Regions from separate parts of the Mesorhizobium sp. M0960 genome, predicted to be linked through region 2. Evidence: predicted binding sites of a transcription regulator. Region 2 holds the regulator's gene; the other holds the start of a gene.
What was found. The regulator PhoB, encoded in region 2, activates phosphate uptake and scavenging genes when phosphate is short. The targets are predictions, from matches to a motif close to TGTCATNNANCTGTCAT.
Positions count from the first base shown of each region.

Region 1: a site for PhoB is predicted at 2,438-2,454, ahead of phnF (phosphonate metabolism transcriptional regulator PhnF). Genes of this name have one in related genera too.

Region 1 is NZ_JAMYNN010000011.1:65,078-72,512, forward strand. Features, by position in the region: gene NKH63_RS19940 (alpha-D-ribose 1-methylphosphonate 5-phosphate C-P-lyase PhnJ) at 1-173, opposite strand, end outside; gene NKH63_RS19945 (carbon-phosphorus lyase complex subunit) at 170-1,282, opposite strand; gene phnH (phosphonate C-P lyase system protein PhnH) at 1,284-1,895, opposite strand; gene phnG (phosphonate C-P lyase system protein PhnG) at 1,895-2,356, opposite strand; gene phnF (phosphonate metabolism transcriptional regulator PhnF) at 2,491-3,234, shown strand; gene NKH63_RS19965 (zinc-binding alcohol dehydrogenase family protein) at 3,253-4,269, opposite strand; gene NKH63_RS19970 (ABC transporter permease) at 4,339-5,304, opposite strand; gene NKH63_RS19975 (sugar ABC transporter ATP-binding protein) at 5,301-6,854, opposite strand; gene NKH63_RS19980 (ABC transporter substrate-binding protein) at 6,958-7,435, opposite strand, start outside.
Region 2 is NZ_JAMYNN010000002.1:242,881-250,315, forward strand. Features, by position in the region: gene NKH63_RS06175 (ROK family protein) at 159-1,403, shown strand; gene phoB (phosphate regulon transcriptional regulator PhoB) at 1,413-2,102, opposite strand; gene phoU (phosphate signaling complex protein PhoU) at 2,119-2,826, opposite strand; gene pstB (phosphate ABC transporter ATP-binding protein PstB) at 2,859-3,662, opposite strand; gene pstA (phosphate ABC transporter permease PstA) at 3,659-4,510, opposite strand; gene pstC (phosphate ABC transporter permease subunit PstC) at 4,514-5,500, opposite strand; gene pstS (phosphate ABC transporter substrate-binding protein PstS) at 5,560-6,621, opposite strand; gene NKH63_RS06210 (hypothetical protein) at 7,283-7,435, shown strand, end outside.

The DNA of each region.
Region 1 (7,435 bases), on a different contig from region 2:
TGGACGCCGCCGGTGCCCCAGCCATAGGGCATCGGCATCTCGCGCGAGGCGAACGGCACCTGATAGCCGGGGATGGCGATGCCCTTGAGGATGGCGCGGCGGATCATCCGCTTGGTCTGCTCGTCGAGATAGGCGAAGTTGTAGGTGGCGATGTCGGTCGGTTGTCCGGTCATTCCGCGGCCTGCCTTTTCTCGTCGGCCTTGCCGGCGTTTTCGCGGGCGTCGTGCGCGGCGCGCATGCGGCGCACGAGGTCGAGCTCGGCCTGAAAATCAACATAGTGTGGCAGCTTCAAATGCTCGACGAAGCCGGTCGCCTGGACATTGTCGGAATGCGAGATGACGAACTCTTCGTCTTGCGCGGCGGCGACGACATCTTCGCCGAATTCGGTTGCACGAAGAGCGCGGTCGCATAGCGCCATGGCCATCGCCTTGCGCTCGCTCTGGCCGAAGACGAGGCCGTACCCGCGGGTGAATTGCGGCGGCGCCTTGGCCGAGCCCTTGAACTGGTTGACCATCTGGCATTCGGTGACGCGGATGCTGCCGAGCGGCACGGCAAAGGGCAGTTCCGGCACGTCCAGTTCCAGTTCGACCTCGCCGATACGAACCTCGCCGACGAAAGGATGGTTGCGCGCATAGCCGCGCTGGGTGGAATAGCCGAGCGCCAGCAGAAACCCCTCGTCACCGCGCGACAGCGCCTGCAGGCGGATATCACGCGCCATCGGGAATTCGAGCGGCTCGCGGGTGATGTCGCCGGGGACATGATCCCCGGGCATGTCGCCGTCGGGCTCGATCAGGCCTTCGCGAGCGAGGATGGCCGCGACGCGCGGCATCGCCTCCGCTTCGCCTGCACGCTGCTCCGGTTCGGCGACTTCGCCGCCGGCGGCAAGCTCGGGATCGAGCAACCGGTGGGTGTAGTCGAAAGTCGGGCCGAGCAACTGCCCGCCGGGCAGGTCCTTGTAGGTCGCCGACACGCGCCGTTCGACCAGCATCGAGCCGGTTTCGATCGCCCTGGTATAGCCGAAACGCGGCAGCGTCGTGCGATAGGCGCGAACCAGGAAGATCGCCTCGATCATGTCGCCGCGCGCCTGGACGATGGCGAGTGCCGCCAATTCCCTGTCGTAGAGCGAACCTTCGCTCATCACCCGGCCGACGCCGAGCGCCAGCTGCTCGACGATCTGGTCGAGCCGAAGTGCGGGCACCGAGCGATCGCCGCGCCGGCGGTCGGCGAGCAATTTGTGGGCGTTGCGGATGGCTGCTTCACCGCCTTTTACCGCGACATACATCCTACGCCTCCATCGTCTTAATGCGCGTCGTGCGCGGCAGGCAGGCAATTGCGTCGGACGTGGCGAGGATGATGTCGACACCCCGCGGAAAGCGCTGATTGTTCTGCTTCCATTGCTCGACGAAATGACGCGGCATTTGCGCCGGCGCGATCGTCGCCGTCTTCTCGATGCCCGGGCCTTCGAGCAGCAGCGGAGCGCCGGAGACGAGATCGCCGACCTCAAGGATCAGCGTCGTCGAACGATCGGGATAATCCTGGGTGCCTTGCGAAAACCCGTCGAGCGCCATCATCTCGGCCGGCGTGGCAATCAGCGCGAAATGCGCGTCGGCCGGGGTGTTGGCCAGCGGCGCGCCGGTATGGAAGCCAAGCCAGGATTTCACCGCCGCCGACCCCTGCAAAGCCGGGTCGAGCCAGAGCGGCGTGTCGTTGTCGCACAGCGCCAGAGCAATGGCGCCGGCGATGGCCGACAGCGGCGCCGGGGGGTGGGCGAGGGCCGGCAGCGGCTGCACGCTGCCCGGCCGCGCCATCGCGTCCATGACGGCGCGGAATACGGTCTGCGCGTTGAATACCGGATCGGCGAAGCCGCCCTCAATGGATTGAGTGGCGATGTCCATCAGTCTTCCCCGCGTACCATGGTGAAGAAATCGACCTTGGTCGCCGCCGTCTCTGCGCGGCGCTGGTCACGCGCCTTGGCCAGTGCGGCTTGCAAGGGCGCGACGATCCTGGTCTCGACCTCGTTGCGGTGGGCCGGATCCTGCCAGAGCGCGTCGGCGATTGCCGCCAGCTTTGCCTTCTGCTTGTCGCGACCAAGCGCGTAGCAGTGGCCGACATGGCCGGACGCAAGCCGCACCGTGGCGCGGGTGACCGTCGCCTCGCCGACATTGAACGGCGCGCCGCCACCGCCAATGCGGCCGCGCACGGTCACCAGGCCGGCTTCGGGGCCACGTAGAAGTTCTGCTTCGCAAGGCAGGCCGGCTTCGTCCCAGAGGCGGACAATGTCGTCGCCGGCCGATTGCGCCAGCGTCGCCATTACGGCCTTGCGCTCGGCCTGCTCTCGCGCTTCCTGTCCTCGCATGGCCGGTGCTCCTCGTTCGCGTGCATTTGTCTATTGATATAGACAACTATACAAATTATATCTATTATCTAGCGCGTGTCTATGACGTGTACGTGACACGGGCCAAAAGGTCGGCGCAAAGATTGGGGCGGGAAATGATCGGGCAAGCCAACAGCATCGAGCGGCGCAGCGGTGTCGCGCTATGGCGGCAGATCGCCGACCAGATCCTGCACTCGATCGCCGTCGGCGATTTTCCCGAGAATGCCGCGCTGCCGCCGGAGGTGGCACTTGCCGAACGCTATGGCGTCAACCGCCATACGGTGCGCAGCGCTATCGCAGCGCTGGTGCAGGAGGGTGTGCTCAAGGCGGAGCAAGGGCGTGGCACCTTCGTGCTGTCGCGAAAGCGGCTGTCCTATCCGATCGGCGCCCGCACCCGCTTTTCCGAGGGATTGCAAGGACAGGCGTCAGAGCGGCATATCACCTTGCTCGCGTCGTCGGTGGAGCCGGCCAACCGTCGTGTCGCAGAGGGCTTAGGCCTTGCGAAGGGGGCTGATGTGATACGCCTGGAAACGCGCGGCGAAGCCGATGGAATGCCGGTGTCCCGCGCTGCCGGCTGGTTCGATGCCAGGCGCTTTGCCGGCATCGATGCCGCTATGGCAGAAACCGGTTCGATCACGGCATCGCTGGCACGTTTCGGCATCGACGACTATCTCCGGCAATCGACCGTGCTGTCGGCGCGCCATGCCGATGCCGCCGACCTTGCCGACCTCGACCTGCAGCCCGGCGCCATCGTGCTGGTGACGGTCGCCGTCAACGTCACGCCCGACGGTCAGCCGATCCAGTTTTCGGAGTCGCGCTTCCCGGCCGAGCGGATCGAACTCAAACTGTCGGCGCTTTGAGACGCGGCTATCGTTGTATCATCCGACCTGGATGACCGCCTTGATCAGCCCGGATTTCTCATGTGCCCAGCGGGCGAGGTCGCGCGGCGTCTCGCCAAGCATGGTGCGGTGGGTGACTAGCTTTGCCAGCGGCACCGCACCGTTGCGGATTGAAGCGGCGACATGGTCGAAATCGGCGCGCAGAGCGTTGCGGCTGCCGATCAGCATCATCTCGCGCTTGTGGAATTCGGGATCGGAAAAGGCGATGTCGTCCTTGACGACGCTGACCAGCACCAGCGTGCCGCCATGCGCGACATGGGCGAAGGCCGACTGCACCGACTGGGTGTTGCCGGTGGCGTCGAAGACCGCGTCAAAACCATCGCCGTCGGTCGCCTGCCGCACCAGATCAGCGGCGGCGCCCTGCGAGCCGTTGAGGGTCGCGAAGCCGAGTTCGCTTTCGGCGAAACCCAGCCTCTCGGCACTCATGTCGAGCAGCGTCACGTCGAGCCCGGCGATGCGGGCGAACAGCGCCGTGCCGAGCCCGATCGGGCCGGCGCCGATGACCAGGGTACGCGCGCCCGATTGAGCCAGCGAGCGCCGCACCGCATGCGCCCCGATCGCCAGGAATTCGACGGCGGCCGCATCGGCCAGCGACAGGCCGTTTGCCGGATAAAGATTTTGCGCCGGCACCAGGATCTGCTCGCACATGGCGCCGTCGCGATGGACGCCGAGCACCTCGATCCTGACGCAGCAATTCGGCTTGCCTTGCCGGCAGGCGATGCATTTGCCGCAGGCGAGATAGGGATTGACGATCACCGCTTCGCCTATTGCCAGATCGACGCCTTGGCCGGTCTCCAGCACGGTCCCCGAGACTTCATGGCCCATGATGCGGGGATAGGCGAGGAACGGGTGCTTGCCTTCAAAAATGTGATAATCGGTGCCGCAGATGCCGACATGACTGACCGCGACCAGCGCCCAGCCCGAGGGCGGCGCGCCAGGCGCCGGGCGATCTTCGAGCACAAGTTCGCCGGGCGAGCGGCAGACGACGGCTTTCATGCTTCAATCCAGTCGGTTCATGGCACCGCCGGCTCTGCTGTTGCGAGGCCGGCGGCTGTTAGGGGCGATCTATTTGCCGCGGCGGCGCAGCCCGTCGAAATAGACGATGACGATGATCAGCACGCCGGTGATGATGCGCTGCCAGAAGGCGTTGACGTTGAGCAGATTGGCGCCGTTGTTGATGGTGGCAAGGATGAAGGCGCCGAGCAGCGGCCCGTGCACGGAGCCGACAGCGCCGAACAGCGACGTGCCGCCGATCACCGAAGAAGCGATCGCCTGCAATTCCCAGCCCTCGGCCTGCGTCGGATTGCCGATGCCGATGCGCGACGCGAGCAGCACGCCGACGAAGGCCGCACACAGCCCCGACAATGTATAGGCCATGTAGATTGTGCGCTGGACGTTGACGCCCGACAGACGCGATGCCTCGGCGTTGGAGCCGACCGAGAACAGGTAGCGGCCCCAGCGGCTGTGGTGCAGGAAGATGTAGGCCGGAATGCCGACCAGGATCACCATCCAGAACAGATTGGGGACGCCGACGAAGGAACTGCGCGAGAACGTCTGGAAGGCGTCGTTGTTGATCGAGATCGAGTTGCCGTTGGTCATCAACAGGCCGATGCCACGCAGCGAGGTCAGCGTCGCCAGGGTGATGATGAAGGGTGGCAAGCCCATCTTGACGATGCCGAAGCCATGGAACATGCCAATGGCGACGCCGACCAGCAAGGTAATCAGGATGGCTAGGAAAACCGGTGTGCCGGCGTTGATCAGCATCGCGACGATGACGGTGGCGAAGCCGACAACGGCGCCGACGGAAAGGTCGATGCCGCCGGTGATGATGACGAAGGTCTGGCCGACCGCCAGGATGGCGATCATCGACCCTTGCCGCAACAGGTTCGAGATGTTGTTGGCCGAGGCGAAGCTCGGCGTCGCCACCGACAAGATGATCCACAAAAGAACCAGCAGTGCCAGCAGTGTCAGCCCGAACAGGGCGTTGTAGTTGCGTTTCGGCCTTTCGGCAGCGATCGCCTCGGTGCTCATATCCGTCCTCCCGGTCTTTCTTGTTTCTCGGCCAGCGCCTGGGTGAGGATCTCCTCGTGGTCAGCGGTACGAAACCCATGAGTGGCCACCAGCTTGCCGCGCCGGAACACATGCAGCGTGTCGGCGAGCTCATAGACCTCGGGCAGGTAGGACGAGATCAGGATGATGCCGGCGCCCTTGGATAGCAGCGCGCCAAACAGGCGGTAGATCTCGGCCTTGGTGCCGACATCGACGCCGACGGTCGGCTCGTCGAAGATGAACAGCTTGGCGCCGTGCGCGAGCCATTTGCCGATGACGATCTTCTGCTGATTGCCGCCGGACAGGCTGGAGGCCAGCGCACTTCGCGTCGGCGTCTTGATGCGCAGGTCGGCGATCTGGCGATCGGCCTGGGCTTTTTCCTGCGCGCGGGAGATCAGCAGATTGCTTGAGATGCGCTTGTAGATCGGCAGATTGAGGTTGAGCCCGACCGGCAGGTTGAGGCAGAGGCCCTGGTCGCGGCGGCTTTCCGGGGCCAGCGCCATGCCGAGCCTGATCGCGTCATGTTCTGAATTGACCTTGACCTCCTTGCCCTCCCAGAGGATCTGGCCGGCCGCCTTGCGGTGGCGGCCATAGAGCGTGGTGACGAACTCGCTGCGGCCGGCGCCGATCAGCCCGTAGAGGCCGACGATCTCGCCGGCGCGGACGGACATCGAGACATTTTCGAAACCCTTGCCGGACAGGTTCCTGGTTTCTACAAGCATCGCGCCCGGGGTGAAATGCTCCTTGTGGTAGACCTGCTCGATCGAGCGGTTGATCATCATCTTGACCAGCTCGGCGTCATTGGTCTCGGCGATATTCCTGGTGCCGACCAGCGTGCCGTCGCGCAGCACCGAGACGCGGTCGGCGAGCTCGAACACTTCTTCCATGCGATGGCTGATGTAGATGATGGTGACGCCTTCGCCCTTCAGCCGGCGGATCAGCGTGAACAGCTGGTCGGCCTCCTTGCGGGTGAGGTAGGCGGTCGGTTCGTCGAAGATCAGGAATTTGGTGCCGCGCACGGTGGCGCGGGCGGCGGCGATCAACTGCTGCTGACCGATGGTCAGGTCACCCAGCTTGACATGCGCCGGCAGGTCGAAGCCGAGATCGTCGATGATCTTCTGCGCCTGCCTGACCATCGCCCGCTGCAGCAGGATACCGAAACGGGAATCCTCCTCGCCGAGGAACATGTTGGCGGCGACGGTGAGATGGCGGCACAGGACGACTTCCTGATGCACGGCATTGATGCCGAGCGCCATCGCCTCATGCGGCGTCGCCAATGCGGCAGGCTTGCCCTCCCAGATGACGTCGCCGGAGGTGCGCGGCATGACGCCGGTCAGAAGCTTGATCAGGGTGGATTTGCCGGCGCCGTTCTCGCCGACGATGGCGTGGATCTCGCCGGCCTTGAAGGCGAGGTCGACCGGCTTCAGCGCGTGAGTGCCGGGATAGCGCTTTTCCAGCCCGCGGAGTTCGAGGATGGTCCTGCCCGGTTCAAGCGTTGGGGCCGGATGGAGTTCCTGCGCCGTCGACATCATGACAATCCTCCCAGATTGGCCCCCAAAGATTGGCCTCGCGATTGGCACGAGTGGGATGTTTCCGGGGCGAAAAGGCCCCGGAAACAGTTCACAGTGGCGATGCTCAGTCGAGCTTCGGGTTGAGCAGCGCGTCGATCTTCGGATCCTTCATGTTGGCCTTGGTGACCAGGTTGGCGCCGGTGTCGACATTGGCTTCGACCTTCTCGCCCTTCGAGGCGGCAAGCGCCGTCTTGATGCCGTCATAGCCCATCCGGTACGGATCCTGGACGACGAGCGCCGAAATGACGCCGTCATTAAGGAACTTGATCAGCTTCTCGTCGCTGTCGAAGCCGACCAGCCCGACCTTGCCTGCGAGGCTGTTCTCGGCGATCGCCTGACCGACGCCCTGCGCCATGATCAGGTTGGAGGCGAAGATGCCCTTGAGGTTGGGGTTGGCGGTGATCAGGTCGGTGGCGATGTTGAGGCCGGTGGTGGCCTGGCCGTCGGCGTATTTGTCGGCGACCAGCTTGAGGCCGGGATATTTGGCGGCGAGCTGTTCTTTGAAGCCCTGGGCGCGCTGTTCGAGCGAGCCGGCGCCCGGA
Region 2 (7,435 bases):
GATTTTGATGTTGCTGCGACTTTTTTCGAGCTTCGGAATAAACGATGACAGCGCCCCCTGCATCTGACACTATTTGCCTCATCCGACACTATTTGTCGGCATTACCGACGGCTTCCGGTTCATGAGCGGCCGCGGCAAACCGGGAGGAAAGCAAAACGATGTCGGTCGGAATCCGCCATGACGATTTGCGCCGGCGCAACCGGGCGATGGTGATCTCGGCCGTGCGCCGGGCCGGCCAGCCATCGCGTACGGAGATCGCCGCAACCACCGGCCTCAGCCATTCGACCATATCGGCGATCTCCTCCGACCTGATACGGGAAGGCATCCTCGCCGAGAGCAAGGCAAGCGAACCCGTTTCGTTGAAACGCGGTCGTCCGCAGGTCGGCCTCGCCCTCAATCCGGAAGCGGCGGCGGTGCTGACCGTGGTGTTGTCGCTGAATTTCCTGTCGGCCGCCATCATCGACTATGCGGGGCAGGTGGTCGCCGAGGAACAGCGCCGGCTGGACACGCTGACCATGCCGCGCGACGAACTGATCCGCGAATGCATGGCCATCGTCCGGCGCCGGCTGGACGATCCAGATCTTGACGTCCGCAGTGTCGCCCGCATCGCCCTGGCGATTCAGGGAATTACCGACTCCCCTGCACGCGCCATGCTGTGGTCGCCGATCACGCCCCAGACGGACATCGCCTTTGCCGACATGCTGGAAGATGAATTCGGCATCGCGGCCACGGTGGAGAACGACTGCAATATGATGGCGGTGGCTTTGCGCTGGCGCGATCCGGATCGCTATCGCGACGACTTCATCGCCATCCTGCTTTCGCACGGCATCGGCATGGGGCTGGTGTTGAAGGGCGAGCTGTTCACCGGCACGCATTCCTCGGGCGGCGAGTTTGGCCACATGATCCATCGTCCGGGCGGCGCGCTCTGCCGTTGCGGGCGGCGCGGCTGCATCGAGGCCTATGCCGGCAATTACGCCATCTGGCGCAACGCCACGCAGATGAGCGAAGACAGCCAACCGGTCGCCGACGTCAGCGACGCCGACATGCGCGCGCTGGTGGTTCGGGCGCGCGAGAAGGACGGGCCGGAACGCGAAGCCTACCGCAAGGCCGGCGAAGCGCTGGGTTTCGGTCTCGGCTCGCTGTTCGCGCTGATCGATCCGGCACCGGTCGCAATGGTCGGCGCCAGTGCCGCCGCCTTTGATCTGATCGAGCCGGCCTTGCGGAAGGCCATCGCCCAGACCGCCGGCGGCCAGCATTCGGGCTCGATCTCCTTCGATACCGAGCCGAACGAATTGCCGCTGATCCGCGAAGGCTGTGCAATGCGGGCGTTAAGCTTCGTCGACCAGCAGATTTTCGCGCCGGGCGCGCAAATGAGGCCCGGCGTCAGAAAGAACGTAGCCTGACTGGGCGGGTCAATCTTCCCTGATCGCGTAGCCGGCACCGCGGATGGTGCGGATGACATCAGGCATGCGGCCGTTGTTGACGGCTTTGCGCAGCCGCCCGACATGCACGTCGACGGTGCGTTCGTCGATATAGATCGTCTCGCCCCAGACATTATCGAGTAACTGGCTGCGCGAGAAGACGCGGCCCGGATGCCGCATCATGAATTCGAGCAACCGGAATTCGGTCGGCCCGAGCCGGATCTCGGTCTTCTTGCGATACACCCTGTGCGATTCGCGATCGAGCACGATGTCGCCGACCTTCAGCACGCTGGACAGCACTTCCGGCTTGGCGCGGCGCAGCAGCGCCTTGACCCTGGCCATGAATTCCGGTGTCGAAAACGGTTTGACCAGATAGTCGTCGGCGCCGGTCGAAAGACCGCGTACCCGGTCGCTCTCCTCGCCGCGCGCGGTCAGCATGATGATCGGCAGCCGTTCGGTTTCGGGGCGCACCCGCAACCGGCGGCAGAGCTCGATGCCGGAAACCGCTGGTATCATCCAGTCGAGCACCAGAAGATCGGGCACATTCTCCTGCAAACGGATCTCGGCTTCGTCGCCGCGTGTCACCACCTCGACCTGGTAGCCTTCGGATTCGAGATTGTAGCGGAGCAGCACACCCAACGGCTCCTCGTCCTCCACCACCATTATGCGTGGTGCGATCATCGGCTGGGCACCCCCATCATGTCGCCGGTGCGGACATTGTCGTTTCGTCTTGCTTCGGACGATTGACCGGCAATTGCTCGCCGGTCAGCACATAATACGCATTTTCGGCGATGTTGGTGACATGGTCGCCGATCCGCTCCAGATTCTTGGCGCAGAACAGCAGATGCGTGCAAGCGGTGATGTTGCGCGGGTCTTCCATCATGTAGGTCAACAGTTCGCGGAACACCGACGTATATTTGACGTCGATGCGCTCGTCGGCGGCGCGTAGCTTGGCCAACGCGGCCGCATCGCCTGCAGCATACTCCTCGATGACGCCCTGCACCTGGATGAGCACCAGCTGCGCCATCGCATCGATGGAATGCGATAGGTCGCGCGGTGTGACGCTAAGGCCGACCGCACTCACACGCTTGGCGATATTCTTGGCAAGGTCGCCGATGCGTTCGAGATCGCCGGCCATGCGGATCGCCCCGACGACATGGCGCAGATCGTGGGCCATCGGCTGGCGCTTGGCGATCAGGGTGATGGCGCGGTCGTCCAGTTCGCGTTGACGCGCATCCATGATGGCATCGTCGGAAACGACGCGTTGCGCCAGCACGTTGTCAGAATTCAACAGGGCCTTGGTCGCCCCGCCGACCATCGAACCGGCGAGGTCGGCCATGTCGCGGATCAGCTTGCTGATCTGCTCGAGATCCTCGTCGAAAGAAGCGACTGTGTGTTCGCCCATGGTCCTGTCCTCATATGCGTGATCGGAACGGCTCAGCCGAAGCGGCCGGTGATGTAATCCTGCGTGCGCTTCTCGCGGGGCGACGTGAAGATCTTCTCGGTCCGGTCGAACTCTACCAGTTCACCCAGATACATGAAGGCGGTCTGGCGCGATACGCGCGCCGCCTGCTGCATGTTGTGGGTGACGATGACGATCGTGTAGTCGGCTTGCAATTCGTCGATCAGTTCCTCGATCTTGGCGGTCGACAGCGGGTCGAGTGCCGAAGCCGGCTCGTCGAGCAGAATGACTTCCGGCTTCACCGCCACGGTGCGGGCAATACAAAGCCGCTGCTGCTGGCCGCCTGACAGGCTCAAGCCGCTGGCGTTGAGCTTGTCCTTGACCTCGCCCCACAGCGCGGCCCGCTTCAACGCTTGTTCGACGCGGCCGTCCATTTCGGACTTGCCCAGATTCTCATAAAGCCTGACGCCGAAGGCGATGTTCTCGTAGATCGACATCGGGAACGGCGTCGGCTTCTGGAACACCATGCCGATCTTGGTCCTCAGGAGATTGAGGTCCTGCGAGCGGTCGAGAATGTTCTTGCCGTCGAGCAGCACCTGGCCCTCGGCTGTCTGCTTCGGGTAGAGTTCGTAGATGCGGTTGAACACACGCAGCAGCGTCGATTTCCCGCAGCCCGAAGGGCCGATGAAGGCAGTGACGCTGCGCTCGGGCAGCGACAAGGTGATGTCCTTCAACGCCTTGCTCTGGCCGTAGTAGAAGTTGAGGTTCTTGACCTCGATCTTCGTCTTCTCGGCGACCGTCTCGGTCATCGTCATGTCCGCGGACAACATCTGTGTCATCTGTCCTCTCTGCGTCCGGTAAGGCTGCGGGCGAGGATGCTCAAGCCCAGAACCGTCAGGGTGATTATGAGTGCGCCGGTCCACGCCAGTTGCTGCCATTCCTCGTAAGGGCTGAGAGCGAACTGGAAGATGGTCACCGGCAGGCTGGCCATCGGCGCGTTGATATTGCTGCTCCAGAACTGGTTGTTGAGCGCGGTGAAGAGCAGCGGCGCCGTCTCGCCGGAAATGCGTGCTATCGCCAGCAATATGCCGGTGACGATGCCGGACAATGCGGCGCGGTAGGCGACCGAACGGATCACCACCCAGCGCGGCGCGCCGATCGCGGCGCCGGCTTCACGCAACGCGTTCGGCACCAGGTTGAGCATGTCTTCAGTGGTGCGCACGACCACCGGAATGACCAGGATGGCAAGCGCAACGGCGCCGGCTATGGCCGAGAAATGCCCCATTGGCCGCACCATCAACTCATAGACGAACAAGCCGATGATGATCGACGGCGCCGACAACAGGATGTCGTTGATGAAGCGCACGACGGTGGTGATGCGCGAGAAACGCCCATATTCGGCCATGTAGGTTCCCGCCAGCACGCCGATCGGCGTGCCGACGACAACGGCGATGATCGTCATCAGCAGGCTGCCCGCGATTGCATTGAGCAGGCCGCCGGCCTCGCCTGGCGGTGGCGTCATCTCGGTGAAGACCGCGAACGAAAGCCCGGCTGTGCCCTTATAGACCAGTGCACCGAGAATGAGCGCCAGCCAGGCAAGCCCGATGCCGGCGGCGACGACGCAAAGCGCCATCATCACCGAATTTCTGGCTTTGCGGCGGCTGTGGAGCGATGAGGATGTCGACATCGGTCAGGCTCCCGTACGGGCGTCGATCCGCATCAGCATATAGCGGGCGGCGGCAAGGATCAGGAAAGTGATGACGAACAGGATCAGGCCGAGCGAAACCAGGGAAGAGGTGTAGAGATCGCCGTCGGCCTCGGTGAATTCATTCGCGATGGTCGCCGAGATGGTCGTGCCCGGCGCGAACAGGGAGGCGCTGATGCGGTGGGCGTTGCCGATGACGAAGGTCACCGCCATGGTTTCGCCGAGCGCGCGGCCGAGGCCAAGCATGACGCCGCCCATGATACCGATGCGGGTATAGGGAATGACCACGCGCCGGGTCACTTCCCAGGTCGTGCAACCGATGCCGTAGGCCGATTCCTTCAGCACCGCCGGCACCGTATCGAAGACGTCCTTGGTGATCGAGGTGATGAAGGGCAGCACCATGATGGCGAGGATCAGCGCCGAGGTCAGAAGGCCGATGCCGTAAGGAGGGCCGGCGAAAAGGCTGGATAGTCCCGGCACGCCGTGGAAGATGTTGATGATGAAGGGCTGTATCGTCGTCTGCAGGAACGGCGCGAACACGAACAGGCCCCAGATGCCGTAGATGATCGAGGGAATGCCGGCCAACAGCTCGACCGCTATGCCGATCGGGCGCCTGAGCGGGCGCGGGCAGAGTTCGGTGAGAAACACGGCAATGCCGATGCCGATCGGAACCGCGATCAGGATGGCGATGGCCGCCGTGACCAGCGTGCCGTAGATCGGCGCCAGCGCGCCAAATTTTTCCGTTACCGGATTCCAGCTTTCAGTCGTCAGGAAAGAGAACCCGAAGGACGACAGGGCCTGCCATGAGCCGGCAAACAGCGAGATTGCGACACCACCGAGGATGACCAGCACAAGAATTGCGGAAGCGCGGGTGAGTCCGCGGAATATGGCGTCTGTGAGCGCGAAGCGCCGCACCGTAGCTTCCCTGGCCCGGGCTGCAGATGATAGCATGGCATCGGAAGCGATGGTCATTGGGTCCTCGCGATTGAAGGCAACAGGGAGGGCGCCGTCGACGCCCTCCCTGGAGGAGATTACATAGCCGAGTAGAGCGGCTTGCCGTCGCTGCCGACGACTTCCTTGGCCCACATGGCCTTGACGCTCTCGACCACCTTGTCGGGCATCGGAACGTAGTCCAGCTCGCCGGCCATCTCGTCGCCCTTGTCGTATGCCCAGGCGAAGAATTTGAGCGCTTCGCCGGTGGTCGCCGCGTCGTCCGGCTTCTTGTACAGGAGGATCCACGTCGCCGCCGTCATTGGCCAGGACTCGGCGCCCGGCTCGTTGGCGAGGATGACGCCATAGCCCGGCTGCGAGCTCCAGTCGGCATTGGCCGCTGCCGCCGAGAATGCCGCCGCGGTGGGTTCGACCTTCTTGCCGTCCTTGTTGATCATATCGGTGTGGGTGAGCTTGTTCTGCTTGGCATAGGCGTATTCGACATAGCCGATCGCGCCGCCGGTCTGGGAGACGTTGTTGGCAACGCCCTCATTGCCCTTGGCGCCGATGCCCACGGGCCATTCCACGGCCTTGTCGACGCCGACCTTTTCTTTCCAGTCCGCGCTGACGTCGCCGAGGTAGTATGTGAAGTTGAACGTCGTGCCCGACCCATCGGAACGGTGAACGACCGCGATCGCCTGCGAAGGCAGCTTGACGTCGGGATTGAGCTTCTTGATCGCCTCGTCATCCCAGCTCGTGATCTTGCCGAGGAAGATGTCGGCCAGCGTCGGGCCGTCGAGAACCAACTCGCCCGGCTTGATGCCTTCGAGGTTGACGACGGGAACGATGCCGCCCATCACCATCGGGAACTGAGCCAATCCGGACGATTCAAGCTCTTCGCCTTTCAGCGGCGCATCAGAAGCGCCGAAGGTAACGGTCTTGGCTTTGATCTGCTTGATGCCGCCGCCGGAACCGATCGACTGATAGTTAAGCCCAATGCCGGTGTCTTTCTTGTAAGTGTCGGCCCACTTCGCATAGATCGGGTAGGGGAAGGTGGCGCCGGCGCCGGAGATGTCCGCGGCGAGCGCGGCGGACAGGGTGAGGGTAGTCGTCGCCGCAGCCATTGCAATCGCAACGGCCGCCGAGCGGATGAAATGTCTCATGTGGCCTGCTCCTGTTCGGAATATGGTCTCTCGGCGCCATTCCTCCGGCGCCCGCTGAGGCCAATAGCCCCCGATTATTACAGTCGCATGACAGTTTCATGTCGCTCCGGTAACGTCGTCCAGCCGGGTTAAGAAGGAACGGCCGCGGGCTTTGTCGGCATGGGCCGCGGTTTGCCGCTGGAATCAGCAGCTTGCGTGAATTCCGGCCGGCTTTGTCCGCTCGACGATAGCAGCCACTGACCTTGAGAAGAAAAAAGCCGGACGGGAGCGCGTTGCATGCAGCCAGAACGTGTCATGGCCGCGCCATCGCCGAAACAGGTCCGTTGGGGTAAATCTGACCCTGTTTCTTGCCGGCGGTCGCTGCTCCCGCCCGTAACTGGAGGAGCGGAACTTCGAATATCCCATTGTCGCGACTGAGCGCGCCATTGGGTATGGTGCGATCGCACCATGGCCTTACGCTGGAAGCGGTGACGAATCGCAAGGTTTTAACTCGCCTCGCGCTGGACCTCCATCCGCGCCCGACCCGGCGCTCGATCTTTCGAGCGGGGCCTTCGACTGGAAGTGCGACGATTTCTACTTCACCTTACCTACTCCCTCTGCACTATTCCGCCGGTTGTCGGTTGGGCCGAAGCAGCGTTATAAGCTTGCAGGGGTGTTGCTGATGTTTCGACGGATTCTGCCTGTCTTCCTGTGCCTGGCGCTGCTTCTGGGAACCGGCTGTGCGCGCAGCTATGACGGCACCGTGATCATTCCCAAGCCGCTCGATGTTCGCCGTTTCTGGGACCGGCCTTCTCCGCAGGCGCAAGCCGAACAG